Regions from separate parts of the Rummeliibacillus sp. G93 genome, predicted to be linked through region 1. Evidence: a T-box and tRNA genes for the amino acid it is inferred to sense, from the RefSeq annotation. Region 1 holds a T-box; the other holds one or more tRNA genes.
The links. The T-box of region 1 lies ahead of alaS (alanine--tRNA ligase). A T-box ahead of a tRNA ligase gene usually reads a tRNA of that ligase, here a tRNA-Ala.
Positions count from the first base shown of each region.

Region 1 (15,910 bases):
CAAGTAACCGCAGACCCAATAACATGCTTTTTAATTGTTACTGTCGTTTGATTTCCGTAGTTTTCAAAACAATCAGCTATAATTAATTGATTCGTATGGTACTGATATTTAATAATAATCATGAGTGATATACCCAAAGTTAAAATACCAACGCTACCGAAAATCGCGATTGACTTTTTCTTTTTAGATGTTTTCAATTAAATCTCTCTTTCTTTCGTTTCATAATTCAGAATATAATATATTTTATTTTTCCTTTTTTTCAACCATTTAATAATGGCTGATACGTTTACTTAATCTATTTATAACAAAAACCTCATTTGTTGAATACAATAATTTCCGTTTAATTGCGTTTAATAAAAAAAGAAGACAATACAAACGATTGTCTTCTTTAAAGGTTTTACATTTTATTTAATAGAAATAATCTCGACATCCATGTCTCCACCAGGTGTATTGACTTTTACACGGTCTCCCACTTTATTGCCAAGTAGGGCTTTAGCGATTGGCGAATCATTTGAAATACGACCCTCGAAAGGATCTGCTTCTGCTGAACCTACGATTGTGTAAGTTTCTTCGTCGTCTTCCTCTAAGTCCTTGAATGTTACTGTACGGCCAATTGTTACGATATCAGATGTACTCGCGCCTTCTTCGATAATCATGGCATTACGAATCATTGTTTGCAAAAGCGAAATACGGCCTTCTACAAAGCCTTGTTCGTCCTTCGCAGCATCATACTCGGAGTTCTCCGATAAGTCACCAAAACCACGCGCTGTTTTGATGCGTTCAACAACTTCTTTACGTTTAGTTGAAATTAAGAATTCTAATTCTTCTTCTAGTTTTTGCTTACCCGCTGCAGTCATTGGGTATTGTTTTTCTGCTGCCATTTTATTCACTCCTCGATTGCTTCTTCATCATCTTAATAAAAATACTATGTCGCTACTCGTTAAAGCATGCGACATAGTTTCTAACAAGAATATTTACTAATCATTTACAATGATATTACACAATACTATTTGTTTCAAGAATTGTTTTTATTTTTGTAACCATTAAATCAATTGCCACTTCATTTTGGCCGCCTTCTGGAATAATAATATCTGCATAACGCTTAGTTGGCTCAATAAATTGATTATGCATCGGACGAACAACAGAAAGATATTGCTCAATGACAGAATCCATTGAACGACCACGCTCATTGATATCGCGTAAAATACGGCGAATAATCCGCAAGTCTGCATCCGTATCCACAAATAATTTAATGTCCATCAATTCACGCAAGCGCGGATCAAAAAGTACCAAAATTCCTTCAAGAATGATAACATCTTGTGGATCAATATGAATGGTTTCTTTTGAACGTGTATGTAGTGCATAATCATACACTGGTTTTTCAATGGATTTTCTTTCTAATAAACGCTTTACATCACTAATTAATAAATCCGTATCAAATGCATCCGGATGATCATAATTCGTTTCTAGTCGTTGATCAAATTCCAAATGGCTTTGATCTTTATAATAAAAGTCTTGCTCAATCACTACTACTGAATGTTCTTTAAATACATCATGGATGGCATGTGTCACACTTGTTTTGCCAGACCCAGAACCTCCAGCGATGCCAATCACAACTGGACGTTGTTTTTCCATCTACCGCATCTCCTTGCGCATCATATTCATTGGATACAGCTTCTCAGCACATTTGAAACGAACGATTTGCAATGGATGTCTAGCAGCATCAAGTGCTTGTCCATCTTCATCCCATACTTCGTCAATGACAACTTTAAAGTTTTCAATTTCAGGCCCGAAAAACTCTACTTCGTCGCCAGGTTTAAAGTAATTACGTTGCTGTAATGTAACCATTTGTGTTTCTTCATTGTAATCTAAGACCATGCCAACAAAATCAAATTTCGTTTGCTTGCCATGTTCACCGAACATTTGTTGTTCATATCCAGGTTGTCCTTCAAAGAAAGAAGAAGCTGTTTCACGGTTTGCACATTTATCTAGCTCTTCAAGCCATTCAAGTTTAATTTTGAAATTATCAGGATCTGCACAATATGCGTCGATTACTTTACGATAGACACTGACTACAGTAGCTATATAGTGAATCGATTTCATACGACCTTCAACTTTTAAAGAATCGATACCTAAGTCAATAATTTTTGGAATAGATTCGATAAGCTTCAAATCTTTCGGGCTCATTGCAAAGGCTTCGTTGCCTTCTTCAAATAAAGGCTTTTCTTCACCATCTTCTACTGCATATAAATCATAATCCCATCGACATGATTGGCAACAACCCCCACGATTAGAATCACGCGCAGTCATATGGTTAGATAAAACACAACGACCAGAATAAGCAATACACATTGCGCCATGAACAAATGACTCAATTTCAATATCCACTTTTTCTTTCATTAGTTTGATCTCTTCTGCACTTGTTTCACGTGCTAACACGACACGCTCTAATCCTTCTTCTTTCCAATACTGAACAGCTTTCCAGTTGGAAAGGGATTGTTGCGTACTTAGATGGATTTCTAATTTTGGTGCAACAATTTTACATGTCTCAATAATTAATGGATCGGCTACAATAATACCTGCTACTCCTGCGCCTTCCAGTGCTTTTAGATATTCATCAAGTCCATCCATATTATCATTGTGAGCAAAAATATTCGTCGTCACATAGATTCTGGCACCATATTTATTAGCAAATTCTACACCTTCGCGCATTTCATCGATTGAGAAATTTCCTGCGTTTGAACGAAGACCAAATTCTTGGCCGCCGATAAATACAGCGTCTGCACCATAGTGGACTGCAATTTTTAATTTTTCCAAGTTGCCTGCAGGTGCTAGCAATTCGGGTTTTTTAACGATGACTCTTTTGCCATCACGAATTTCGCTTATCGTATCGTCTTTTAATAATGTCACGGTTTTTTTCTCCTTTCCTAGTATACAGTTTCCTTGAAGAAGAAGCCTGTATCCAATGGACGCAACTCTGGTTGAATTTCTTCAATTTTTGCGAGTAGTTCTTCTTTTATATCGAAGTATGCATCAGGAGATTCAGTGTATGCATCAATTGCTTTGCGGTAACACTCTGTTACAGCGACCACATATTCTTCTGTATGCAAGACACCCTCAATTTTGAAAACGTCGATTTCAGCTTCAAATAATTCATCTAATTCATCAATAATACACATATCATTCGGACTGAAAATATGCGTACCGTTTAAATCCTCGTATATTGGATATTTGCTGTTTCGTTCTGGATCATGCAAGAACATATTGCGATTGTTTTTCCGGTTTTCAACTTCCATTGCTTTGCCTTCATACAGGAAGTAATGGCCAAGCAGTGGTCGTTTCGACTGGAACATACATGTCATTCCGTGCACTTGGACTTCGATTTCGATTTCGGCATTTTCTTTAATTTCAACAATTTCATCCATGCTTAATTCACGAGCAAGGACAGCCCTTGTTGCACCGCGTTTGCCCCAATAATTAGCTTGGAACCAGTTCGTTGCAATTGTTTCTGGGTTCCAATGTAATGGGATGTTAACGTCTGCTTCACGTCTAGCAATGATGACTGATGGATCGCCAAAAACGATGCCATCCACACCTATTTCTGATAATGCTTTCATATAAGGTGCTAGTGCATCCACCCGATCATTATGGAAGATAGCATTCATCGCAACGTATACTTTTTTTCCAGCATTGTGAATGATTGCAGTAGCTTCACGTACTTCTTCAATAGTAAATTCTCCTGCTAATCGTAAACCAAATTGCTGTTCACCTATTAAAAAGGCATCTGCACCTGCTTCAATAAGCGCTTTAATATGTGAAAGCGATTGTGGAGTTACAAGTAATTCAGGTTTTGTCATTATGGTCACCTCTTTATACAAATCAATAATCCATCACCAACTGGGAAGAATGTGGATTGATAATCTTCATTTTCTATCATCCAATCCGCAAATTGATGCAAATTACGAATCATCGTTCTTTTCCGCCTAGGTACCTCTGAAAGATCCAGATCGGAAAGGCCGTGCATATACATATTATCGATATATATAATACCGCCTTGTTTTATAAGCGGACTATACTTTTCAAAGAACTTTTGATATTGCCCTTTTGCAGCATCGATAAAAATAGCATCAAATGCTGAGTGATGATTTTCTATATCTACTTCTAATGCATCGCCTGAGATGATTTCCACTTGCTCAGCAACAGAAGATTTCGAAAGGAAATGTTTAGCTTGCTGTACACGGTTTTCATCTCGTTCAATTGACACTATTTTTGTTTCGGGCAATGCCTCAGCCATACGAATGGCAGAGTAGCCAATTGCAGTGCCAATTTCTAATATACTTTTAGGTTGTTGGATTCGGAGCATTTGCAGCAATAATTCAATTGCTGGCAGTTGCATAATAGGCACAAAGTTTTCTTTTGCGAATTGTTCCATCTCAGTAAGCAATGGATTTCGTGGTTTTATAAAGGACATTGTATATGCATCCGAAATAGCCATACAATTCCCTCCTTATTTTTTCAAAAATACACTTTATCTTATCACAAAAATAGAAGAAAAGCGAGAGCCGCTCTTCTCCTATCTTAGTTATTCAAACCTAATTTCAATAAATCGGTTCAGCATCTTTTTCCTAGTTTACTTTATATATTTCTCAACTTTACCTAAATGTTCATCATACGTTTTAGAGAAATGATTGTTACCGTTTTTGTCTGACACAAAGTATAGGTATTCTGTTGTTGCTGGATTTATTGCAGCCTCAAGTGATTCCTTACCTGCGTTTGAAATAGGGCCTGGTGGCAATCCCTTAATCTTATACGTATTGTATGGATTTTTCACTTCTAAATCTTTATAAAGGACCCGGGATTTATGCTCTCCTAATGCATAAAGAACAGTAGGGTCGGTTTGAAGTGGCATTTTGCTTTCTAAACGATTATAAAAGACACTAGCAATCGTTTCACGGTCGGTTTTGGCTGTTGCTTCTTTCTCCAAAAGGGAAGCAAATGTTAAAAATTTATGAACAGATAAATGTTTTTGCTTCAATTGGCCAGAGTAATTAGTGATAACCTCATTGGTCTGTGCAATCATTGGCTCTATGATTTCCTGTAATGTCGGCTTCTCTTCGAAATACGGGTATGTTGAAGGGTATAGGTAGCCTTCAAGTGGATAGCGTATATCTTTTTGGTCAATTGCTTTTGTAACGGTACGTGGATACGCTTTTTTCATTTGTTTAATGAATTTCTTGCTATTCACGAGATCCATAAACTCTTTTTTCGAGTAGTTTGTACTTTTTTCAACTTTTTCTGCAATTTGGTCAAGAGTTAAACCTTCTGGGATTGTAATCGTAAAGATTGGCGTACGGTACACTTTCCCTGTTTTCAGACTTTTGATAATTTCATCGATCGTCATAGAAGAAGTCAGATTATAGGTACCCGCTTGAAATTCTGATTCATTTTTTACCTTTGTATAATACTTGAAGACTTTAGCATTTTTAATAATATTTTTATTCTCCAAGGTTTCGGAAATAGTATCAATCGATGAACCGATCGGGAGATTAACTTTGACTGTTTTAGTTGCATTTTCATCTACTGGCTTTAACGCATTATTTACATAAAAATACATACTTATCCCAAGAATCAGTGCAAGTGCAATAAATACTCCTGATGCAGCTAATACAATTTTACGTACAACCCTTTTTTCAGACTGCCGTTCTTTTATTTTATTGATCTGATCTTGGTTTTTCTTCTTTTCCACGTAGGTAATTCCTCCTTAACGGATGTTTGCTGCACAAAAAAGCGGAATGCTAGTTGCTCATTCCGCTTAGGCAAACAATTACTCTTCGCCAAATTCAGCGTCAAGAGTGTTTAAAACTTCTTCCACCATGTCCCATTCTTCATCAGTTTCAATAGGAACAAGTTCTCCGCCTTCACCATCTTCAGCTGGGACAACAGCAGATGCAAAGATTTCAACTTCTTCGCCTTCTGCAGCGCCTTCTTTATAATATAGTACATAGGAGCGGTCAAAATCCTCAGAGTCGAATGTATAAAGTACCGCGTATACTTGTTCGTTACCGAATTCATCTACTGCCACGATGTGCTCGTGATCATGTTCGTGTTCATGTGCCATTTAGGTCACCTCTTCTATATATTTTATGCTGTCTACTTCAGCAGCATCTTAAGTATTCCTTTTGTATTGGATAAATACATATTGCCGAGCATTTATTTTAAACTAAACTGCCAACTCTCTGCAATTATCCTTGTTCAATATCCTCATCCAACTCTTCAATAACAGATTCGATGTAATCCCACTCTTCATCTGTTTCGATTGGAGTAAGTTCACCGTCTGTTCCATTATCTGATGGTTCATAGGAGGATGCGAAGATCTCAACTGTGCCATCTTCGTCTTCTGAACCAATAATAGAGTAAAGTACATATGATTTGCCGAATTGTTCGGAATCAAATGTATGAAGCACTTCGCAAAGTTGCTCATTGCCTTCATCGTCTACAATTGTAATATGTCTTTCTTCAAATTCTTCCATAATTCCACCTCATAACTGTTTTCGGTCTAAGTATCCTTGGAGAATCATAACCGCCGCCATTTTATCAATGACTTTTTTTCGATTTTTGCGACGTACATCCGCTTCGATTAGCAAACGTTCCGCAGCCATTGTTGTCAATCTCTCGTCCCAAAGCGTTACTGGCTTAGAAAATGTATCTTCTAAAAGCTTTGCATAAGCCTGTGATGCCTCGCCTCTTGGTCCAACGGTATTGTTCATATTTTTGGGGAAACCTACAACAAATTCAGCAATGTCATACTCATTCACCAGCTCTTGGATTCTTTCAATGCCGAATTCATTATTTTCCTCATCAATTTTTACCGTTTCGATACCTTGGGCTGTCCAACCTAGCGCATCGCTAATTGCTACGCCAATCGTTTTGGAGCCAACATCTAAACCCATTATTCTCATCATTATGCCTCGTTATTCTTTTTAATATAGAACTTAACCAACTCTTCTAAAATTTCGTCACGTTCAAGTTTACGAATTTTGTTCCGTGCATCCTGATGACGAGGGATATAAGCAGGATCTCCTGATAATAGATAACCAACGATTTGATTGATAGGATTGTATCCTTTTTCTTCTAGCGCTGCATGTACTCGTTGCATGGTTTCTCTAACTTCTTGTTCCATCGATTCTTCAGGGAAATTAAATTTCATCGTCTGATCAAACTTACTCATGCAGGGCACCTCACTTTAAAATAGTAGAATAACGTCTTGTATCTATGTTAGTATACCCTATTCAACAAACCTTTTAAATAGATTTTACATAATTATACACGGAATCCAACGCTTCTTCCAATTTAGAAGCATCTTTTGCACCCGCCATCGCCATATCAGGACGGCCTCCGCCTTTGCCTCCGCAAATCTCTGCAACTTCTTTCACAATCTTGCCTGCGTGATAGTTTCCGTTTGCTAGATCTTTTGTTACCCCGGCAATCAGCATAACTTTACCTTCAGATGCTGCGCCTAAAACAATGACACTATGGTCCATTTTAGCTTTCAAATCATCCATTAGTTGGCGTAATTGATTGTTGTCTTTTGCTTCAACCTTTGTTGCCAGCACCGTTACTTCGCCGATTTTCTGTGCTGATGATAAGATAGTTGAAGCTTGTGCACCTGCTATTTTGGCAGATAATGACGCATTCTCGCGTTGTTGCTCTTTCAACTCTTGTTGAAGACTTTCCACACGTGCGACTAAGTCTTTCGGATTTGCTTTCAGCAAACTAGCAGCTTGTTCTAAAACATGCTGTTCTTCTTTCGTTGCTTGATATGCAGCTTTGCCTGTTACAGCTTCAATACGTCGAGTGCCTGCACCAATACCGCCTTCTGACATAATTTTAAAGAATCCAATTTCTGAAGAACGTTTAACATGGATACCACCGCATAGTTCAATAGAATAATCGGACACTTGTACTACGCGCACGACATCACCATATTTTTCACCAAATAAAGCCATTGCACCAATTTCTTTCGCTTCCGCAATTGGCATCTCCTGAATAACTACTGCGATGTCATCCCAGATTTTTTCGTTAACGATCTGCTCTATTTTTTCTAACTCTTCTTTAGTAACAGCGCCAAAGTGTGAGAAGTCAAAACGAAGACGGTCTGGTCCTACATATGAACCCGCTTGGCTTACATGATCGCCTAACACATCTTTTAGTGCGCGTTGCAATAGATGTGTTGCTGTATGGTTCTTCACAGTCAAGTTACGTTCTGTGCGATCAACTTGTGCAAATACATCTTCACCTACATGCATTTCGCCAGATTCAACAATAACTGTATGCAATGCTTGGCCATTTGGCGCTTTTTGGACATCTTTTACAAATGCATTGAATGAATCGTTGCTAATTGAACCATGGTCAGCAATTTGCCCACCCATTTCAGCATAGAAAGGTGTTTCAGCAAGAATAATTAGTGCTTCATCACCCTCTGAAGCTGTTTTTTCGATTTGTCCATTTACTACCATTGCTGCAATTGTTGTGTTTGTCTCAAGAGTTTCATAACCCACAAATGTGCTTGCCTCTGTTAGGTTTGCAAGTACTTCTGATTGGACATGCATAGAATCGACATCTTGGCGTGCATTACGAGCACGTTCACGTTGAACTTCCATTTCTGCTTCGAAACCTTCAACATCCACTGTCATGCCTACTTCTTCTGCATATTCCTCTGTCAATTCGACTGGGAAGCCGTAGGTATCATATAAACGGAATGCATCTACTCCAGGAATGCTTGTTTGTCCGTTCGCTTTTTGGGCTTCTACCACTTCATTGAAGATAGAAAGGCCGTCATGTAATGTCTCATGGAATCTTTCTTCTTCGTTCTTAATAACGCGAGCGATAAATTCCGCTTTTTCTTTCACTTCTGGATAGAAGTCAGCCATGATCTCACCAACTGTTGGTACAAGTTGGTACATGAATGGTTTTTCGATACCTATTTGTTTTGCATATCGTACGGCACGGCGAAGTAAACGGCGAAGCACATAACCACGACCTTCATTTGAAGGTAATGCTCCATCACCAATTGCAAATGCCACTGTCCGGATGTGGTCTGCAATGACCTTGAATGGCGTGTTTATATCTTCCTCGCTGCCAAAGATTTCATTTAAATCGATTTCATTTGGGCGTTTGTATTTACGATTTGCAAATTCTTCAATTTTCTCGATAATTGGCATAAACAAATCTGTATCAAAGTTAGTTGGCACATCTTGAACAACTGAAGCCATACGTTCTAGGCCCATACCTGTATCAATGTTTTGTTTTGGCAGAGGTGTATATGTGCCATCTGGATTATGATTAAATTGAGAAAAAACAAGATTCCATATTTCTAGATAGCGCTCATTTTCACCGCCCGGATATAATTCTGGATCTTTCAGGTCGTTGCCGTATTTCTCTCCGCGATCGTAGAAAATTTCTGAGTTAGGGCCACTAGGACCTTCTCCAATATCCCAGAAGTTCCCTTCCAAACGAATTAGGCGTTCTTCTGGAATACCAACTTCGTCTTTCCAAATCGTATAGGCCTCATTATCTTCCGGATGTATGGTAATGGACAATTTTTCACCTTCAAAGCCCATCCATTTTGGATCTGTTAAGAACTCCCACGCATAGTGGATAGCTTCTTTTTTAAAGTAATCACCAATAGAGAAGTTCCCAAGCATTTCAAAGAATGTATGGTGGCGAGCTGTTTTGCCGACATTCTCAATATCATTCGTACGTATTGCTTTTTGTGCATTTGTAATACGTGGATTTTCAGGGATCACTGAGCCATCAAAATATTTTTTCAACGTTGCTACTCCGGAATTGATCCATAGTAATGACGCGTCATTAATTGGCACAAGCGGCATACTAGGTTCTTGTTTGTGTTTTTTCTCTTCAAAGAATTCGATAAACTTGCGACGAATTTCTGCTGATGTTTTCATTAATTTTCCTCCTTTTATATATAAAAAAACCCCCATCCACTGTAACAGGGACGAAGGTTTCTATTCGCGGTACCACCCTAATTATAATAGCTTTTGCTATTATCACTTAATTACCTTAACGCGGCACACGGTAGTTTTTGGCTACACTCAGGAATAGCTTTTCCAAATTGGGTAGTGAAGGTTCTCACAGCCTAGGAACCTCTTTCTGTACACGGACCAACAAGTACTTTTTTCCTTCAACGTATTGCAGTATTAGAGATCAATCTTGTTTAAATAGGATAACTCTTACTTATTTTAAGAAATGCTTTTACTTCTGTCAATTCTCATTATTCATAAAATCATAAGGGCTAATGCCCGCCATTCCAATCATTGGATGAATGCCTGAATAATTATCTAGCGTTAAAGCAACAGGTAACTTGTCCTCTACTGATTGTATTGCTTCTTTCTCAGTTGATTCCGTTTTGGTATCATTCTTTTCTTCTAGCGATTTGATTTCAGTTGTCTCATCCAATGATAAACGCTCTACAAGTGAGGTATGGCGTTTCATATCATCTGTTTTTTGAAAACCATACACAAATGTGTCTGGCTCGCCACATAGGATAAGAAAATTTTTAGCTCTTGTAATACCTGTATATAGCAAATTTTTCCGAAGCATTTTGGAATAACCGCGGACTATTGGCATTATAACCATCGGAAACTCGCTTCCTTGCGATTTGTGAATGGAGCAGCAATACGCAAGCGTTACCTGATTTAGATCACTTTTTTGATACGTTACTTCAATGCCATCAAACGATACAACCATTAAATCCGTTTTTTCAATCGTTTCTTTTGCCTTCACAATTGAAATGACTTCACCCATATCGCCATTAAACACATTGTTATTTGGCTGATTAACAAGTTGTAGCACTTTATCGCCAATCCGGTAAATCGTATCACCAAAGGCAATCTCTTTTGTCTTTTGGTTTTTTTTGGGATTTAGTAATTCTTGTAGCATTTTGTTCATTGCATCAATGCCCGCATTGCCACGATACATTGGTGCGAGCACTTGGACGTCATGAATAGAAAAACCTTTATTAATAGCACTCTTGACCACTTGCCCTACAACGTCTGCAATTTGATCTTGGGTTGCACGTATAAATGAACGGTCACTTGTTTTCACCATCAAGTCTTGAGGGACAGTACCACGTTTCATTTCATGTGCCAACTGAATTATTGATGACCCTTCTGATTGCCTATAAACATCTGTTAACTCCACTGTTGGAATGGCTTTTGAGGCAAGCAGATCCTTTAAAACCTGTCCTGGACCTACCGGCGGAAGTTGGTCTTGGTCGCCTACAAATATTACTTGGCAGTCATCATTCAATGCCCTCAAAAGTTGATGTGCGAGCCATGTATCAACCATTGACATTTCATCGACTATAATAAGCCGCCCCATTACTTCTCGCTCCACATCTTCTTCCTTTTCTTGACCCGTGAAACCTAACAAGCGATGAATAGTCATTGCAGGCAGTTCCGTTGATTCGCTTAAGCGCTTGGCAGCTCTACCTGTAGGAGCCGCTAGAACGATTGGAAAGGCCTCTTCTTTCTCTGCATAATCTTTAGGGTTTAGCGAGAGCCCATGAAGTTCTGCATAGACATCCACTATTCCCCTGACAACTGTTGTTTTCCCCGTTCCGGGGCCCCCCGTTAAAATCATTACAGCTGAATTAATAGCCGTTTCAATTGCCTTTACTTGTGTATCAGCATATGTAACACCAAAGCGCTCTTCTGCTTCACCGATTACTTTTCTTATCTCAGAAGAAGGAAAAGATGATTGCTCTTCATTTTTTTGAGCTAGCTCTGTAATCTTCGAAGCAATTCCTATTTCAGAATAATAAAGAGACGGCAAATAAACTCTTGTTTCTTCACCGCATACTTTACCATTCTCGCCTAGTTCAATTATTGCTTGGGAAATATCATCGTATTCAATCGTGCATGACTGACTCGATTCAAGCATCGCCTTGGAAGCAGGCAAAATTTCTCTTGCATCTAAAAAAACATGCCCTTCTGATAACGAGGCAGTGTTTAACAAGTGAAGTATAGAGGCCTTGATGCGGTCGGGATGGTTGCCGGTGATTTGTAGCCTAGCGCCCAGTTCATCCGCTCGCTGAAAACCGATCCCCTCAATATCTTCAATGAGGCGGTATGGATTTTTTTGTAGTACTTGTAGTGTCTCACCTTCATACATTTGATAAATCTTCACAGCAATTTGAGCACCAAATCCCCATTCGTTCAACTGAATCATAATGCGGTCAAGTCCTAAATTTTGCTCAAGTACCGAGCGCAGTGTTTGTTTTTTATCTTCTGTTAAGCGTGGAACGTCATCCAACACATCAGGATTTTCAATAATGGTTTTAATAGCATCTGCACCTAGCTGTTGAACAATCGTTTCAGCTGTACGGTGGCCTATCCCCGGAAATAAATCGCTAGATAAATATTGCACGACACCTGTTTCAGTTGCTGGAATCTCTTTTTCAAAAGTGGCAGCTTGAAACTGCAGCCCATATTTAGGATGCTGTTTCAGCTGCCCTGTATAACGGTATAACGCTTCTTCTGAGACAGCAGGAAAATAGCCTGCGACAATAATCTCTTTTTCTTTATAATCCGTATTTGTTTCCTGGATTTTCAATTTAATAATCGAGAATAAGTTTTGTGCATTATGAAATATTGTGACGACAGGCCGGCCGACAATAAAAAGTGGTTCATCGGAAAACAAAGATAGATTTTCAGCCAACGCTGCCACCACCTTTCTTTTTAATCTTTTTTCATTGCAAGCATGTCATGAATGTAACGTGCTTGATCAAACTCTGGCTGCAAAGTAAAAGCTTGCTTTAAATGATACTGTGCATCTTCTATCTTATCGGTAGAAACAGCATACAGGACACCCAGATTATAATGGGCATCGGCATTGTTCCAATCTGTATCGATTACATACTTCAGTTCTTTTTCTGCTTCATTAAAAAGCTCTAAAGTAGCTAGCATAATGCCATAAGAAAGCCTGATCTGTAAATCTTCCGGTGCTAGTTCTGCAGCTCTTTGCATATAAGGCAATCCGAGTTTCGGCTCGTCGATATGTTCAAAGCTTTTGCCAAGCATAAAATAAGCGTCTGCTCCTTGAATACCATGGCGGATAGAACGTTCATAAAGTTTTGCTGCTTCTGTATACCGTTCTGAATTGTAGTAAAGGTTTGCAAGGCCATAATAAGCAGTTGCCGCAGATTCATCCAATGAAATAGCTTTTTGGAAGAATCGCTCTGCTCGCTCGATATCATCAAGCGATGCAAGCAAATTTCCAAAGTTAATATAGCCAATTGTTTCATTTGGATTCTCTTCTATAGCTTGTGTAAAGGCTTTTGCGGCATCTTCATACCGTTTTTCTTGGATGGCTTTAATACCTAACTCATTTAAATCCATATTTTCACCTCTATTACCCTACATACGTTAGTTTTTTACTGTCTTTAAATACTTCGTCTATTGTAGCGCCACCTAAACATTCATCACCTTCATAAAGTACAACAGATTGGCCAGGAGTGATAGCACGTGTTGGTTCGTTGAATGTTACGTACCATTCATCATCACCAGTGATTTCAACTGTCACCGGCACATCTTGTTGGCGATAGCGGAATTTCGCGGTCGCTTGGAATGTTTTCGGCATATCACGATGCGTCGTGAAGCCTGTTTTTACAGCTTTTAAGCTTGTTGAATAAAGCTTATCATTGTGGAAGCCTTGTCCCACTAATAATACGTTGCGTTTTAAATCTTTCCCCAGAACAAACCAAGGATCGCCGTCTCCACCAATCCCAAGGCCGTGACGTTGGCCGATTGTATAATACATAAGGCCATCATGCTTGCCTATTACAGTGCCATCGAATGTTTCCATATTGCCAGGTTGTGCAGGTAAATATTGACCTAGGAATTCTTTAAAGTTTCGTTCTCCAATAAAGCAAATACCAGTTGAATCTTTTTTCTTAGCTGTTGCAAGGCCCGCTTCTTCAGCGATTTCTCTAACGCGTGGTTTTTCAAGTTCACCAATCGGGAACATAACTTTTGAAAGTTGTTCTTGTGAAAGCTGGTTTAAGAAGTAAGTTTGATCTTTATTTTGATCAATGCCACGAAGCATTCTTGTTTCGTCATCGCGTACTTCAACGCGTGCATAATGGCCTGTTGCTAAATAATCCGCACCTAGCTTTAATGCGTGTTCTAAGAATGCTTTAAATTTAATTTCTTTATTGCACATCACATCAGGATTCGGTGTACGTCCTGCTTTGTATTCTTCTAAAAAGTACGTAAATACTTTGTCCCAATATTGTTGTTCAAAATTGACTGCATAATATGGGATACCGATTTGATTACATACTTTAATAACATCTTCATAGTCTTCAGTCGCAGTACATACGCCTGAATCATCGGTATCATCCCAGTTTTTCATGAAAATACCGATAACATCATACCCTTGTTTTTTCAGTAGATAAGCTGCTACGGAAGAATCGACTCCTCCAGACATACCAACCACAACTCGGGTTTGTGAGGGGTCTTTCGTTGTATTCATATTGTTCACCTTTTTTCTATTATTTCGCTAATCGTTTTACAATCTCAATGGTCCGTTCTGCCGCTGTATCAATATCTTCTAGCTCTAATCCATAGCCGAAGCTATAACGAATCGAATTCCGAAGCTCATCTGCTTCGCTTCCATACATTGCAACAAGTACATGCGATGGATCAATGGAACCGGCCGTGCAAGCAGAGCCACTAGATGCTGCAATACCTGCCATATCCAAATTGACTAAGAATGATTCGACATCCATATTTTTAAAGCTAATATTCATAACATGTGGCAAGCAGTATTGCTCATTTCCGTTTATATGATAATCGATTTCCGCCTGATCTAATTTCTTTAAGAAGTGTTGGTGGAATTCTTTGTATGCTTGTTGTTTCTCTTCAAAATTCCTTTGCGCAATGGCTACAGCTTCAGCAAATCCGACAACCGCTGGAACATTTTCCGTTCCTGCTCTGCGCTTACGCTCTTGTTCTCCACCATAGATTAGTGGCTTTAGCTTTGTTTGATCGCGTTGATATAAGAATCCAATGCCTTTTGGACCGTTCAATTTGTGGGAAGATACTGAGAGCAAATCAACGTGCAAATCATTGACATCAATCGGTAGAATACCAAACGCCTGTACCGCATCAGTATGGAATGTTGCACTATGCTCTTTCAACAACTCGCCGATTTCTTTAATAGGCTGTATAGTACCGACTTCATTATTTCCAAACATAATCGTTACTAAGATAGTATCAGCGCGTAAGGCTTTTTTGACGTCCTCAAGAGAAACACGACCCGTTTCATCAACAGGCAAATAAGTTACCTCATAACCTTCTTTCTCCAGTTGTTGACATGTATGAAGAACTGCATGATGTTCTACTACAGTTGTGATAATATGGCGGCCTTCATTCTGTTTCGCATAAGCAGTGCCTGTAATAGCCAAATTGTCTGCTTCACTACCGCCGCCTGTCACTATAATCTCCTGGTCTTTCGCCCCAATGCTTTTAGCTAAAATATGTCGAGCGTCATCCAAGTGCTTTCTAGCAAAGCGGCCAATTCTATGAATGCTAGATGGATTGCCGTAAACTGATTCCATACTTTCTACCATTTTGGAAATCACTAGTGGATGCATGGGTGTTGTAGCCGCATGGTCAAGGTAAATTTCTTTCATCTTTAAAACTCCTTCTAAACCGGTTTAACGGGCAGTAAGATAGATTCCCCCGTACAAAATTGAGTTAAAAAACAAACAGTTAGAGGGGGTAACTGCCGTCAATACCCTCGCAGAACATCTAATTTCCATTGGTACTCTCTGAATAGATGCTGCTTATATATAAAACATATATCCTTTATCATCTGGCTCTTCTGT
Region 1 is NZ_CP097314.1:1,223,183-1,239,092, reverse strand. Features, by position in the region: gene M2M59_RS06130 (hypothetical protein) at 1-197, opposite strand, end outside; gene greA (transcription elongation factor GreA) at 405-881, opposite strand; gene udk (uridine kinase) at 997-1,635, opposite strand; gene M2M59_RS06115 (peptidase U32 family protein) at 1,636-2,910, opposite strand; gene M2M59_RS06110 (peptidase U32 family protein) at 2,928-3,857, opposite strand; gene M2M59_RS06105 (O-methyltransferase) at 3,863-4,495, opposite strand; gene mltG (endolytic transglycosylase MltG) at 4,631-5,746, opposite strand; gene M2M59_RS06095 (DUF1292 domain-containing protein) at 5,825-6,118, opposite strand; gene M2M59_RS06090 (DUF1292 domain-containing protein) at 6,243-6,530, opposite strand; gene ruvX (Holliday junction resolvase RuvX) at 6,540-6,959, opposite strand; gene M2M59_RS06080 (IreB family regulatory phosphoprotein) at 6,962-7,228, opposite strand; gene alaS (alanine--tRNA ligase) at 7,302-9,965, opposite strand; T-box leader at 10,009-10,214, opposite strand; gene M2M59_RS06070 (SF1B family DNA helicase RecD2) at 10,282-12,738, opposite strand; gene M2M59_RS06065 (tetratricopeptide repeat protein) at 12,759-13,418, opposite strand; gene mnmA (tRNA 2-thiouridine(34) synthase MnmA) at 13,432-14,553, opposite strand; gene M2M59_RS06055 (cysteine desulfurase family protein) at 14,573-15,715, opposite strand; gene cymR (cysteine metabolism transcriptional regulator CymR) at 15,869-15,910, opposite strand, start outside.

Region 2 (15,910 bases), 1.1 Mb from region 1:
TAAAGGTACAGAATTATTAAAATTAAGTTTAGTCATTTTTGGTATACTAAATAGAGGAGGGATAGAATGAATATACGACATGCACAAATTGCAGACGCACCTTATATTGCACCACTTATTGTAGATGCTATAGGTGATATTGCCAATAGGCTAACCGGAGAAACAGAACCTCAAACTGTTTTAAATGAATTGCAGGCTTTATTTAAACGTAAAGACAACCGCCATTCCTATCTAAATACATATGTTGCAGAGATTGATGGGAATGTTGCGGGGATGATGGTGGTCTATGGAGGTGATCAAGCACAGGAGCTAGATCATAACCTCGAAAAGTGGCTAGCTGATAAGGGAGCTGAAATCCAGACTATTGAGGTAGAGGCAAGGCCTGATGAGTTTTACATTGACACCATTTGTACTTCGCCAAAATTTAGAGGAAAAGGCATTGGTACAGCACTTTTAGAATACGTGGATACCCTAGCCAAAGAAAAAGGCTACAGTAAACTTTCTCTAAGTGTTGAAAAAGAAAAAGAACGCGCACGAAAACTGTATGAAAAAATGGGCTATGTATATGCAGAACCTTGGATAATCATTGGAGAAGAATTTGATCACATGGTTAAAAAAGTTTAATGCATACGACCGGCGAAACCTACGCTTCGCCGGTTTTTCTATATTTCAACATTACTTATTCATAACGTATGCCTTGCGATAAATCCTCTAGCGCATCATGCGATAATATTCGAAAGAATTTATTTCCTCTCTCGATGATCCCCTGCTCGCTTAACTTATGGATAACTCTATCCAAATGGCGTCTGGTCGTACCTAATAAATCGGCAATTTCACCTATATTTTGGGTTTGTAGTTCCACGCCAAATTCATTATCAGGTGTAGTAATGCTTAATAAATAGCTTGCAAAACGATTCTCTACAGAAGCCAGCAAATTGACTCGTGCCGCAGTCGTGCAGGTTTGAAGCTTATAGCTAAGATGTTTGATGAGATGCTGTAAAAATAAAGGATTATTTTTTTCATGCTGGTTAATATAATCAAAAGGCAGGGCGATACATAAACACTCGGTGACAGATGTGATTTGGGATTGTACGGGTACATGACGTACCAATTCTAAATCTCCAATAATCGACAGTGGCTGGCTAAAGCGCAAAAGCAATGACTTTCCTGTACCTACGCTCGATGTGGTTTTAATCTTTCCCTCTACTAAATAAAGAAGCATTGTCATTTCTTCTCCCTCATGAAGCAATACTTCGCCAGCAGCATAATGGTAAAGGGCAAAGGGCTTGCTAGAAAAAGTAGGAAAGATTTCTTGAAGCTTATATTGATGTATCTTTTCATGAAGCTTACAGGAATCATGTATTACTTTCATAAAAGCCTCCTTTATAGACATATGTCCTATTTCATTATAAGCTGTTTTGATAAGATATTATAAGCAAAAACAGTTAATGTCTTATACTATATAGGTTTGAATATATACAGGAGTGTCGAAAATGAACAAAAATTTAATATTTCCATTAATGATTGTTGTTGGCTCCAGCTGCTACGGCATTTTATCAACCATGATTAAAGTTGCGATGCAACACGGTTTTGAGACGTCTGAAGCTGTAACTAGCCAATATGTTGTCGGCTTTTTGCTTGCCCTCATTCTTTTTGTCGCTACTCAGCGTACATTGCCAAAGATTACAGGCAAGGGTTTCTTAATTATAATGATTTCTGGCTTACTGACAGGCACTACAGGTATAGTTTACGGAAAAGCCGTTCATTATTTACCTGCTTCTTTAGCGGTCGTTATGTTGTTCCAATTCACGTGGATTGGTTTATTTTTAGATTGTATTATCCATCGAAGACGCCCATCACGTATTGAATTATTCTCACTCGTATTTTTAGTGATCGGTACCATTTTGGCAGCTGGCATTTTAGATGTAGACTTAAGCGGCCTTGATTGGCGTGGTTGGGCGTTTGGCTTTGCAGCTGCATTTAGCTTTGCTTGCTTTATGCAGTTCAACTCTCGCCCAGTTGAAGGAATTTCCACTATTGGCCGTATGACTATCATGTCATTGTTTGCTATGATTATTGTTCTTCTTTTCCAAGCACCAGAAGTTCTCGTAAATGGCAAACTTTTCGGTAGTGAATTATTTATCTTTGGTTTATTGCTAGGTTTCTTTGGTATTATTCTGCCAATCTTACTCTTCACTATAGCAGTGCCAAAAGTTGGTGGTGGTTTAGCTTCTATTTTGAGTGCGATGGAATTGCCCGTAGCAATTCTTGCCTCTGTAATAGTCATCCATGAAAAGCTTTCTATCTTACAAGTCGGCGGCATTTTATTAGTACTCGCAGGCATGATGATTCCAACCCTTTTACAAAAAAAGGCGCGACTACAAACTAAATAGCTATGCATACTTTGAAACTCCCTTAGTCGATTTGCTACAATGCAAATGGAAGGGAGTTTTTTATATGAAAAGATTTGGACTACTTATTATTGCTTTGGTTTCCATAGCCGTTCTAGCTGCCTGCAATAATAGCAAAGAAGGGGAAAGAACGGAAACAAAAAAGAAAACTACCGATTTAAGCGCTGCCCTCACTGTTCCTAAACAAGCAAAAGTTGGCGATGAGGTAGAATTGAAAGTTACTGTCACTAGAGACGGCAAAAATTATACAAAGGCAAAAGATGTAGCATTTGAAGCGGAAAATGAAGAAGCCAATACGGACCAAATGATGATTGCCACTTTAAAAGACGATGCCTATGTGGCAAAGCTAAAAATAAGGGATGAAGGTAACTATGTGATCAAAGCACATGTAACTGCCGAAGACGGAAGCCATGTGATGCCGAGCAGAGAGATAGCTGTAACAGGTAATAACTCTCAAAAAGCGACTGATAACACAGCTACCAAATCAGCTAAACAGGTAACAAAACACGATGAGCGTACACACGGTAACGTAACAATTATATATAACAACCCTAATTCGTTTAAAAAAGATGATAAGGTGAATTTAAGCGTTTCTTTAAAATATAAAGGTGAAGCACTGTCAAATGCCTCTGTCCGTTATCAGGTAATTACCCAGTTTAATGGCAGTAAACCGATTTGGATAAATTTACAGGAAACATCATCAGGGACATATGAAGCGAAGCATACATTTACACAAGCTGGTCCCTATTTATTAAAGCTTCATGCTGAAAATGGAAATGGTGAAGACCTTCATATTAATGATGCAAAAAGATTTATTGTAAAATAAAACAAAAAACCTGTATGGCGATGACCATACAGGTTTTCTTTATACATGTACTTAAAAGAAACCAATTAATTATGTTTCAGCTTTTTAGGCCAGAAGCTGTATTTGCCTAAAATAACAATAAGCGCTGGAATGACAATTGGCCTTACTATAAATGTATCAACCAATACACCAATAGCTACAGCAAAACCAAAGACACGCAATTCCATAACTGGCTGTGTAATAAGTACGGCAAATGTAGCTGCTAGTATTAATCCAGCTGAAGAAATAACACCACCTGTTTTTGCTACTCCCTCGAGGACAGCCTCTTTTATTGGCATATGCTCTTTCTCTTCCCTAATGCGGGAAATCAACATAATGGAATAATCAATACCCAATGCTACGAGAAAAACAAAAGTGTACAGTGGTATACGGTAACTGATTCCCTTGTAGTCTAATACATCTTGGAAGAAGAACACCGTAAATCCTAATGCTGCTCCGAATGATAGCAAAATAGTCGCCATCATATAGACTGGAGCAAGTAATGAACGCGTTTGTATGCCTAGCATAATCATGATGAGAATCGTCATAATCGAAATAATCCGGATTTCATCACCCTTGCTGGCACTTCGAATATCTGCATTTTTTGCCGACTCGCCTGCAATTAGTAGCTTTCCTTTTATTTGGCTTTTTTCTAAAAGCTTAGAAGAATTATCACGTAGCTTTTCAATATCATCAAAAGCTTTTTCAGAATAAGGATTTTCTTTTAATACTAGATTAATTTTAGCGACATTTTGATGCCCTTCCGGGAAAGGGTTCCCTTGGATTTCTGCTTGGTCAATGCTACTTTTTTGATTCAATTCCTGTGTCAGATCTGTTAATTGCTTATAGGTAAGTGGATCCTTTGATTTGACCATCACTGTGCTCGGTGCAATTTCCCCAGCAGAAAAAGATTTATTAAGCACATTATAGCCTTGGATAGATGACATCTCTTTAGGAAAAGAATCCAGCAAATTAAACGTATAATGCACTCTTTGTACCATAGATGCAAAGAATACAAGCACTAGGACAATAGGTGCCAACGCAATCCATGGCTTCTCTGTAACAAATCGCCCTAGTCTATGCCAAAAGCCTTTTTTGCCCACCCTTTTTTCAGCTCGTTTTCTCGGATTAGAAGGCCAAAAAGATTTTTTTCCAGCAATGGCAAATAAGGCGGGCATTAAGGTTAGCCCTGCTATTAACATCACTGCTACAGCCACTGCAAAGACAGGTGCAAACGCACGATATGTCTCAAATACCGCCGCAAATAATGTAAGCATACTTAATAGCACCGTACCACCACTGAATATTATAGGTTCCCGTACATAGCGTAAAGCATTCCTCATCGCCTCATTTATGTCCAGTCCCTTCTCAAGCTCTTCGCGGAAACGAGAGAAAAGAAGTAAAGAATAATCTGTAATAACAGCAAACAGTAAAATCATCATAATTGATAATGATTGGCTGTCAATTGCAAACCACTTGGCATCGCCCATTAATCCAAGCAAACCATCCACCACCGTGTAGGCAATACCTGCTCCAATAAGAGGTATAAAAGCTAGTAAGGGTGATCTGTAAATAATGATGAGTAGCACAAAGATTAAACTAACCGTACCTAAAATTAATACTATATCTGCTCGCGAGAACATTTCATAGGTATCTGCTTCAATACCAGCAGGGCCGGTGAAATGTATTTTCAAGTTACTTGGCTGTTCTTTCAATATTTCTTTCTTTAATTTATCCATTGCCATCTTAACTTCTTTAATTTCCATTCCATTCGGTAAAAGAACAGGCATAAAGAATGTCTTTTCATCTTCAGAGAAGAAAGAAGCTCTCGCTTGTTTTGGCATTTTAGATAAAGCAACGACGGTAAACTCTTTATCGACATTTGGGACGCCATGCTCGATACTCTTCATGGCTTTGTTAACATCCTTTTCCTTCAAACCGCTTTTATCGTGAACAACGACAAAAAGTGGAACCCCTTTTGAGGAGGGAAAGTACTTTTTCAGCGCCTTTTCTGCTTGGATCGATGCGTCCGTCTCCGGCAGCCCTGAGTTTTTGCCAGGTGACGTCACTTCTTTTGCATGAGGTGCGAATGAAGTAAAAAGAGCGGCCACAATCACCCACGCCAACAGAATAGTAAACCATCTTTTTTTATCTTTTAAAACATGCATATTTTTATTCTCTCTCCTTTTTGGTTTCTACCATAAAGGTAGAGAGAATAAATAACCCGAAGCTAATTAAAAGGACAGTACCACCGATTATATATATAAGCAAAGCAACCGTACTGTTTATATTAAAAGGTTTTAATGTATTCAACCACATTCCAATTGTCAGTCCAATTGAACCAATCATTGCTGTCCACCCGTGAATTGCGACTAGCGCTTTCTTTTTCAGCGTAAATACACTATAAAATATTCCCCACGCAAACACAGACAACCAGCCTACAACAAGTATATGAGCGTGGATTGGTTTAAATTGATAGCTCATAGAGCCAGCCATATGTGAACCTAGGATAGCACCGATTAAACCGAATATAGCGGCAACCCGTATAAGCCGCATGCCCCATTTTCTTTCCATTCCAATAACCTCCAACTTTTTTGTTTCCTTTACTATAAAGGAGGTAAATGAACGTGATATGAACTCCATATTACAAATGGGGAAGAAATATCTTAAAGGCTGTCCCTTTAGCTAATTTGCTCTCTATTTCAATCTGACCGCTATGAAGATGTACTATCTTTTCAACAATTGATAACCCTAACCCTGTTCCATCCTTTCCGCGAGATTCATTCCCGCGATAAAAACGGTCAAATGCTTTCTTTATTGTTTGAGTATCCATTCCAATACCTGTATCTTTTATCATAATGGTGATTCCTTTTTCAGAAGAAACCAATGAAATATCAATTTCTCCACTGGGCTGATTGTATTTAATCGCATTTGTCAGCAAGTTTTCCCATACATTTTCAAGCAGACTTTCATCTCCTCTATAAGAAACCGGTTCTAACGCCATAGACAAGTTAATCTGTCTTTCATCAAGCAACCATCTGTATTTCTGAATCACTCGCTTCAATTGCTGATCGAGTAAATAATTTTCGCGCTTAGCCCTTTGGCTTGTTTGATCTAAAGAAGTAAGTAATAGTAACTGCTTTGTTAAATTCGATAAACGATGTGTTTCTGATTGAATTATTTCAAGATATTTCTGCTGGTCTTCGGGAGATAGGCTCTTATTCTCTAATAATCCCGCATAACCTTGAATATTCAGCAATGGTGATTGAAAATCATGTGAAACATTGCTGATAAACTCTCTCCTCATCTGATTATTTTCTTCTAAGCGCTGCATCATAGTATTGAAACTTGCCGCAAGCTGACCAATTTCGTCTCGCCGTTCAATTGATAAAGGAGTATCAAATCGTTCGTCCGCAATACGGCCTGTAGCAAAAGTCAATTCAGTAATAGGCTTAATGAGTAACTTCGCAAAAAATAGCATAGCGATTAAGCTGATGATAACCATAAACAAAAACCAGCCCCCCATAATCGTATGTACTTCACTAAATAGCAATTTAATGTCTGGCCGTAAAAACAGCGCATACGCTTTGCCTTGATAATGGAACGGAACACCTACCGTATTTGATAATTCGTTCGCAAAGAAGCCAGTGACAAAGGTTTCTTGCGGAAGATTCCGCATGCCGTGATACACTTCTCCATTTAAGACTTGATCGACTTGTTTGTGCGATAAATTTTTCAATCGATATTTACCACCAAAAAAATACTCCTTATAGTCTTCATCCACTAAATAGATTTGATAGCCTACGTTCCCCATTGTTTGAAGGTATTGCTTTAACTTAAAGGAAGTAGATTCGCTAATAGGTTTCACAATAGACTTCGCAATCGTAACATTCTTAGCATCATTTTTAGGCTTAGTGACTTGGTGATAATATGTGTTCGTAAGTAAAAAGGCAATTAATGAACTGGCAATCATAGTAAGTATAGTGACGAGCAAGAATTTGCTGTATAAAGACTTCATTCTTTAATCACCTCTAGCTTATAGCCAATCCCCCGCACCGTCTTAATATGCACATCTGGTGCAATATTGGCCAATCGTTCCCGTATGCGCTTAATATGCGTATTTAACGTTTGTTCATCTCCTTCATAATCAAACCCCCATACTTTCTCCATAATCTCTGAGCGCTGAAAGACTTGATTTTGCCGAGAACCTAGTAACGCAAGTACTTCAAATTCCTTTAATGGCAATAGGAGCGTGGTATGGTTTGCTGTTACCTCATAACTCTTTCGGTTAATCGTTAACGAACCTACTTGATTGATGGAATTATTAGGCTTATCATAACGGCGCAATATAGCCGCAATCCGAAATAATAATTCTCTTGGTTCGAAAGGCTTTACCAAGTAATCATCAGAGCCCGCATTAAAGCCATGTTCTTTATCATTCAATTCTCCCCTTGCTGTAAGCAAAAGAACAGGGATATCCCATTGTTCTCTTATGATTCTGGTCAGTTCGTAACCGTCCATTTGAGGCATCATGACATCAGCTACAACTAGATCTGGCGTCTCTTTTTCTAATATAGCAAGCGCTTGTACACCATCGCTCGCTTTTAAAGTTGTATAGTGGGCCTGTGCTAAATGAATGCTTACAAGATCTAAAATAAATGGATCATCATCTACAACTAATATTTTTACCAACTTCGCGTGCTCCATTTCATCATTTTTCTTTCATTATAGCTAATTATCGAGAGATGTACCCCGTTGATTCATTTATTGTCCTAAGTATGGGTATTTCTCTATTTTATTCAAATACAAAAAAACACAACTGATTAATCAGCTGTGTTTAGATTGCCTAGCAACGTCCTACTCTCACAGGGGGAAGCCCCCAACTACCATCGGCGCTAAAGAGCTTAACTTCCGTGTTCGGCATGGGAACGGGTGTGGCCTCTTTGCCATCATTACTAGACTATTTGAAAGAAAATTGTTCTTTCAAAACTGGATAAACATGAATTGAAGGTTCTTAAGAAATTTGGTTAAGTCCTCGATCGATTAGTATTCGTCAGCTCCATGTGTCGCCACACTTCCACCTCGAACCTATCTACCTCATCGTCTTTGAGGGATCTTACTTACTTGCGTAATGGGAAATCTCATCTTGAGGGGGGCTTCATGCTTAGATGCTTTCAGCACTTATCCCGTCCACACATAGCTACCCAGCGATGCTCTTGGCAGAACAACTGGTACACCAGCGGTGTGTCCATCCCGGTCCTCTCGTACTAAGGACAGCTCCTCTCAAATTTCCTACGCCCACGACGGATAGGGACCGAACTGTCTCACGACGTTCTGAACCCAGCTCGCGTACCGCTTTAATGGGCGAACAGCCCAACCCTTGGGACCGACTACAGCCCCAGGATGCGATGAGCCGACATCGAGGTGCCAAACCTCCCCGTCGATGTGGACTCTTGGGGGAGATAAGCCTGTTATCCCCGGGGTAGCTTTTATCCGTTGAGCGATGGCCCTTCCATGCGGAACCACCGGATCACTAAGCCCGTCTTTCGACCCTGCTCGACTTGTAGGTCTCGCAGTCAAGCTCCCTTGTGCCTTTACACTCTACGAATGATTTCCAACCATTCTGAGGGAACCTTTGGGCGCCTCCGTTACTCTTTAGGAGGCGACCGCCCCAGTCAAACTGTCCGCCTGACACTGTCTCCTACCCCGATCAGGGGTACGGGTTAGAATTTCAATACAGCTGGGGTAGTATCCCAAGGACGCCTCCACCGAAGCTGGCGCTCCGGTTTCAATGGCTCCTACCTATCCTGTACAAGCTGTACCAAAATTCAATATCAGGCTACAGTAAAGCTCCACGGGGTCTTTCCGTCCTGTCGCGGGTAACCTGCATCTTCACAGGTACTATAATTTCACCGAGTCTCTCGTTGAGACAGTGCCCAGATCGTTACGCCTTTCGTGCGGGTCGGAACTTACCCGACAAGGAATTTCGCTACCTTAGGACCGTTATAGTTACGGCCGCCGTTTACTGGGGCTTCGGTTCTCACCTTCGCTTGCGCTAAGCAATCCCCTTAACCTTCCAGCACCGGGCAGGCGTCAGCCCCTATACGTCACCTTACGGTTTTGCAGAGACCTGTGTTTTTGCTAAACAGTCGCCTGGGCCTATTCACTGCGGCTCTCTCGGGCTTGCACCCTACTAGAGCACCCCTTCTCCCGAAGTTACGGGGTCATTTTGCCGAGTTCCTTAACGAGAGTTCTCTCGCTCACCTTAGGATTCTCTCCTCGACTACCTGTGTCGGTTTGCGGTACGGGCACCTCCTGCCTCGCTAGAGGCTTTTCTTGGCAGTGTGAAATCAGGAACTTCGCTCTAAAGAGCTCGCCATCACAGCTCAACGTTATAGAGAGCGGATTTGCCTACTCTCACGCCTTACTGCTTGGACGCACATAACCAACAGTGCGCTTACCCTATCCTACTGCGTCCCCCCATTACTCAAATGGCAGGGAGGTGGTACAGGAATATCAACCTGTTATCCATCGCCTACGCCTGTCGGCCTCGGCTTAGGTCCCGACTAACCCTGAGAGGACGAGCCTTCCTCAGGAAACCTTAGTCATTCGGTGGATGGGATTCTCACCCATCTTTCGCTACTCATACCGGCATTCTCACTTCTAAGCGCTCCACCAGTCCTTCCGGTCTGACTTCACAGCACTTGGAACGCTCTCCTACCACAGACATCGTAGATGTCTATCCACAGCTTCGGTGAATTGTTTAGCCCCGATACATTTTCGGCGCAGCGTCACTCGACCAGTGAGCTATTACGCACTCTTTAAATGGTGGCTGCTTCTGAGCCAACATCCTGGTTGTCTAAGCAACGTCACATCCTTTTCCACTTAACAATTACTTTGGGACCTTAGCTGGTGGTCTGGGCTGTTTCCCTTTTGACTACGGATCTTATCACTCGCAGTCTGACTCCCGTGTATAAATCACTGGCATTCGGAGTTTGTCTGAATTCGGTAATCCGGGATGGACCCCTAGTCCAAACAGTGCTCTACCTCCAGGATTCTTCATCACGAGGCTAGCCCTAAAGCTATTTCGGAGAGAACCAGCTATCTCCAGGTTCGATTGGAATTTCTCCGCTACCCACACCTCATCCCCGCACTTTTCAACGTGCGTGGGTTCGGGCCTCCAGTAAGTGTTACCTTACCTTCACCCTGGACATGGGTAGATCACCTGGTTTCGGGTCTACGACCACATACTTATTCGCCCTATTCAGACTCGCTTTCGCTGCGGCTCCGTCTCTTCAACTTAACCTTGCATGTAATCGTAACTCGCCGGTTCATTCTACAAAAGGCACGCTATCACCCATTAACGGGCTCTAACTACTTGTAGGCACATGGTTTCAGGATCTCTTTCACTCCCCTTCCGGGGTGCTTTTCACCTTTCCCTCACGGTACTGGTTCACTATCGGTCACTAGAGAGTATTTAGCCTTGGGAGATGGTCCTCCCAGATTCCGACGGAATTTCACGTGTTCCGCCGTACTCAGGATCCACTCAAGAGAGAATGCACTTTTGACTACAGGACTGTTACCTGCTATGGTGGGTCTTTCCAAACCGCTTCGCCTAACGCATTCCTTTGTAACTCCGTATAGAGTGTCCTACAACCCCAAGAGGCAAGCCTCTTGGTTTGGGCTCTTCCCATTTCGCTCGCCGCTACTAAGGGAATCGAATTTTCTTTCTCTTCCTTCAGGTACTTAGATGTTTCAGTTCCCTGAGTCTGCCATCAAGACGCTATGAATTCACGTCAAGATTCTACCCCATTACGGATAGAGGGTTTCCCCATTCGGAAATCTCCGGATCAAAGCTTACTTACAGCTCCCCGAAGCATATCGGTGTTAGTGCCGTCCTTCATCGGCTTCTAGTGCCAAGGCATCCGCCATGCGCCCTTAATAACTTAACCGTTGGCTTATAAAAGCCTTTAAGTTATTAAGCCTAAAAAATTTAAAACTTAATAAATGTGTTACTTAAGAATTTCTTCAATGTCGTTTTATCCAGTTTTCAAAGAACAAGATTTTGAGAGTATGAACCCTCAAAACTGAACAGCAAGATGTTAATCCTACAGACGAAGTCTGTATTCCGTTAAATTCCTTAGAAAGGAGGTGATCCAGCCGCACCTTCCGATACGGCTACCTTGTTACGACTTCACCCCAATCATCTATCCCACCTTCGGCGGCTGGCCCCAAAAGGTTACCTCACCGACTTCGGGTGTTACAAACTCTCGTGGTGTGACGGGCGGTGTGTACAAGGCCCGGGAACGTATTCACCGCGGCATGCTGATCCGCGATTACTAGCGATTCCGGCTTCATGTAGGCGAGTTGCAGCCTACAATCCGAACTGAGAACGGTTTTATGAGATTAGCTTGCTCTCGCGAGTTTGCGACTCTTTGTACCGTCCATTGTAGCACGTGTGTAGCCCAGGTCATAAGGGGCATGATGATTTGACGTCATCCCCACCTTCCTCCGGTTTGTCACCGGCAGTCACCTTAGAGTGCCCAACTAAATGATGGCAACTAAGATCAAGGGTTGCGCTCGTTGCGGGACTTAACCCAACATCTCACGACACGAGCTGACGACAACCATGCACCACCTGTCACCAATGTCCCCGAAGGGAAAACTCTATCTCTAGAGCGGTCACTGGGATGTCAAGACCTGGTAAGGTTCTTCGCGTTGCTTCGAATTAAACCACATGCTCCACCGCTTGTGCGGGCCCCCGTCAATTCCTTTGAGTTTCAACCTTGCGGTCGTACTCCCCAGGCGGAGTGCTTAATGCGTTAGCTGCAGCACTAAGGGGCGGAAACCCCCTAACACTTAGCACTCATCGTTTACGGCGTGGACTACCAGGGTATCTAATCCTGTTTGCTCCCCACGCTTTCGCGCCTCAGTGTCAGTTACAGACCAGACAGTCGCCTTCGCCACTGGTGTTCCTCCAAATCTCTACGCATTTCACCGCTACACTTGGAATTCCACTATCCTCTTCTGCACTCAAGTTCCCCAGTTTCCAATGACCGCTCGCGGTTGAGCCGCGAGATTTCACATCAGACTTAAGAAACCACCTGCGCGCGCTTTACGCCCAATAAATCCGGACAACGCTTGCCACCTACGTATTACCGCGGCTGCTGGCACGTAGTTAGCCGTGGCTTTCTAATAAGGTACCGTCAAGGTACGTTCATTTCCTAACGTACTTGTTCTTCCCTTACAACAGAGTTTTACGATCCGAAAACCTTCATCACTCACGCGGCGTTGCTCCATCAGACTTTCGTCCATTGTGGAAGATTCCCTACTGCTGCCTCCCGTAGGAGTTTGGGCCGTGTCTCAGTCCCAATGTGGCCGATCACCCTCTCAGGTCGGCTATGCATCGTCGCCTTGGTAGGCCGTTACCCCACCAACTAGCTAATGCACCGCGGGCCCATCCTGCAGTGGCGCGAAAGCGCCTTTCAACATTTCACCATGAAGTAAAATGGATTATCCGGTATTAGCTCCGGTTTCCCGAAGTTATCCCAGTCTGCAGGGCAGGTTGCCCACGTGTTACTCACCCGTCCGCCGCTAAATCAGAGGAGCAAGCTCCTCGTCATTCGCTCGACTTGCATGTATTAGGCACGCCGCCAGCGTTCGTCCTGAGCCAGGATCAAACTCTCCATAAAAGTGTTTGATTGCTCAAAATTTCACTAGCGCATCATCTTTACGATGATGTCTTTAAAACTAACAGTTGTTAGTAAGTTTAAATGATTAACATCTTGCTTGTTCAGTTTTCAAGGTTCATGTTGGTGGAGCCTAGCGGGATCGAACCGCTGACCTCCTGCGTGCAAGGCAGGCGCTCTCCCAGCTGAGCTAAGGCCCCAATGTATATATAGTATAAATGGTCGGGAAGACAGGATTCGAACCTGCGACCCCTTGGTCCCAAACCAAGTGCTCTACCAAGCTGAGCTACTTCCCGAAATGGTGCGCCCAGCAGAAGTCGAATCCACAACCTTCTGATCCGTAGTCAGACGCTCTATCCAATTGAGCTATGGGCGCATTTATAGTAAATAATATGTTGTTGTATAAGAATGGTGCCGAGGACCGGAATCGAACCGGTACGGTAGTCACCTACCGCAGGATTTTAAGTCCTGTGCGTCTGCCAGTTCCGCCACCCCGGCATATTTGGAGCGGAAGACGGGGTTCGAACCCGCGACCCCCACCTTGGCAAGGTGATGTTCTACCACTGAACTACTTCCGCATATGCTGTGTTAATCTGGCAATATTTAATTTAAAATGGTGCGGGTGAAGGGAGTCGAACCCCCACGCCTTGCGGCGCTAGATCCTAAGTCTAGTGCGTCTGCCAATTCCGCCACACCCGCGTGATTAAAATGGTGAGTCATGTAGGATTCGAACCTACGACCCTCTGATTAAAAGTCAGATGCTCTACCAACTGAGCTAATGACTCATTTTAAGTGGTGCCGGCGAAAGGAGTCGAACCCTCGACCTACTGATTACAAGTCAGTTGCTCTACCAACTGAGCTACACCGGCGAATAAATATGGTGGAGGATGACGGGATCGAACCGCCGACCCTCTGCTTGTAAGGCAGATGCTCTCCCAGCTGAGCTAATCCTCCATATTACAGCCTAGCAACGTCCTACTCTCACAGGGGGAAGCCCCCAACTACCATCGGCGCTAAAGAGCTTAACTTCCGTGTTCGGCATGGGAACGGGTGTGACCTCTTTGCCATCATTACTAGACCTATTATTTATTTAAGGACAAGAATTATTATACCATGTTTTCTAGAAAAGTCAACAACTTTTTTAAAAAACTATTTCTTGTTCTTTCAAAACTGGATAAACGTGAATTGAAGGTTCTTAAGAAATTTGGTTAAGTCCTCGATCGATTAGTATTCGTCAGCTCCATGTGTCGCCACACTTCCACCTCGAACCTATCTACCTCATCGTCTTTGAGGGATCTTACTTACTTGCGTAATGGGAAATCTCATCTTGAGGGGGGCTTCATGCTTAGATGCTTTCAGCACTTATCCCGTCCACACATAGCTACCCAGCGATGCTCTTGGCAGAACAACTGGTACACCAGCGGTGTGTCCATCCCGGTCCTCTCGTACTAAGGACAGCTCCTCTCAAATTTCCTACGCCCACGACGGATAGGGACCGAACTGTCTCACGACGTTCTGAACCCAGCTCGCGTACCGCTTTAATGGGCGAACAGCCCAACCCTTGGGACCGACTACAGCCCCAGGATGCGATGAGCCGACATCGAGGTGCCAAACCTCCCCGTCGATGTGGACTCTTGGGGGAGATAAGCCTGTTATCCCCGGGGTAGCTTTTATCCGTTGAGCGATGGCCCTTCCATGCGGAACCACCGGATCACTAAGCCCGTCTTTCGACCCTGCTCGACTTGTAGGTCTCGCAGTCAAGCTCCCTTGTGCCTTTACACTCTACGAATGATTTCCAACCATTCTGAGGGAACCTTTGGGCGCCTCCGTTACTCTTTAGGAGGCGACCGCCCCAGTCAAACTGTCCGCCTGACACTGTCTCCTACCCCGATCAGGGGTACGGGTTAGAATTTCAATACAGCTGGGGTAGTATCCCAAGGACGCCTCCACCGAAGCTGGCGCTCCGGTTTCAATGGCTCCTACCTATCCTGTACAAGCTGTACCAAAATTCAATATCAGGCTACAGTAAAGCTCCACGGGGTCTTTCCGTCCTGTCGCGGGTAACCTGCATCTTCACAGGTACTATAATTTCACCGAGTCTCTCGTTGAGACAGTGCCCAGATCGTTACGCCTTTCGTGCGGGTCGGAACTTACCCGACAAGGAATTTCGCTACCTTAGGACCGTTATAGTTACGGCCGCCGTTTACTGGGGCTTCGGTTCTCACCTTCGCTTGCGCTAAGCAATCCCCTTAACCTTCCAGCACCGGGCAGGCGTCAGCCCCTATACGTCACCTTACGGTTTTGCAGAGACCTGTGTTTTTGCTAAACAGTCGCCTGGGCCTATTCACTGCGGCTCTCTCGGGCTTGCACCCTACTAGAGCACCCCTTCTCCCGAAGTTACGGGGTCATTTTGCCGAGTTCCTTAACGAGAGTTCTCTCGCTCACCTTAGGATTCTCTCCTCGACTACCTGTGTCGGTTTGCGGTACGGGCACCTCCTGCCTCGCTAGAGGCTTTTCTTGGCAGTGTGAAATCAGGAACTTCGCTCTAAAGAGCTCGCCATCACAGCTCAACGTTATAGAGAGCGGATTTGCCTACTCTCACGCCTTACTGCTTGGACGCACATAACCAACAGTGCGCTTACCCTATCCTACTGCGTCCCCCCATTACTCAAATGGCAGGGAGGTGGTACAGGAATATCAACCTGTTATCCATCGCCTACGCCTGTCGGCCTCGGCTTAGGTCCCGACTAACCCTGAGAGGACGAGCCTTCCTCAGGAAACCTTAGTCATTCGGTGGATGGGATTCTCACCCATCTTTCGCTACTCATACCGGCATTCTCACTTCTAAGCGCTCCACCAGTCCTTCCGGTCTGACTTCACAGCACTTAGAACGCTCTCCTACCACAGACATCGTAGATGTCTATCCACAGCTTCGGTGAATTGTTTAGCCCCGATACATTTTCGGC
Region 2 is NZ_CP097314.1:84,325-100,234, reverse strand. Features, by position in the region: gene M2M59_RS00515 (GNAT family N-acetyltransferase) at 67-624, shown strand; gene M2M59_RS00510 (Crp/Fnr family transcriptional regulator) at 680-1,372, opposite strand; gene M2M59_RS00505 (EamA family transporter) at 1,494-2,393, shown strand; gene M2M59_RS00500 (FixH family protein) at 2,458-3,237, shown strand; gene M2M59_RS00495 (MMPL family transporter) at 3,303-5,423, opposite strand; gene M2M59_RS00490 (hypothetical protein) at 5,428-5,829, opposite strand; gene M2M59_RS00485 (sensor histidine kinase) at 5,900-7,273, opposite strand; gene M2M59_RS00480 (response regulator transcription factor) at 7,270-7,947, opposite strand; rRNA gene rrf (5S ribosomal RNA) at 8,100-8,215, opposite strand; rRNA gene M2M59_RS00470 (23S ribosomal RNA) at 8,279-11,207, opposite strand; rRNA gene M2M59_RS00465 (16S ribosomal RNA) at 11,400-12,947, opposite strand; tRNA gene M2M59_RS00460 (tRNA-Ala) at 13,069-13,144, opposite strand; tRNA gene M2M59_RS00455 (tRNA-Pro) at 13,164-13,240, opposite strand; tRNA gene M2M59_RS00450 (tRNA-Arg) at 13,244-13,320, opposite strand; tRNA gene M2M59_RS00445 (tRNA-Leu) at 13,354-13,442, opposite strand; tRNA gene M2M59_RS00440 (tRNA-Gly) at 13,448-13,522, opposite strand; tRNA gene M2M59_RS00435 (tRNA-Leu) at 13,559-13,643, opposite strand; tRNA gene M2M59_RS00430 (tRNA-Lys) at 13,654-13,729, opposite strand; tRNA gene M2M59_RS00425 (tRNA-Thr) at 13,738-13,813, opposite strand; tRNA gene M2M59_RS00420 (tRNA-Val) at 13,823-13,898, opposite strand; rRNA gene rrf (5S ribosomal RNA) at 13,907-14,022, opposite strand; rRNA gene M2M59_RS00410 (23S ribosomal RNA) at 14,149-15,910, opposite strand, start outside.
Region 2: it encodes a tRNA-Ala, which carries the amino acid that the T-box ahead of alaS (alanine--tRNA ligase) is inferred to sense. The anticodon was not compared.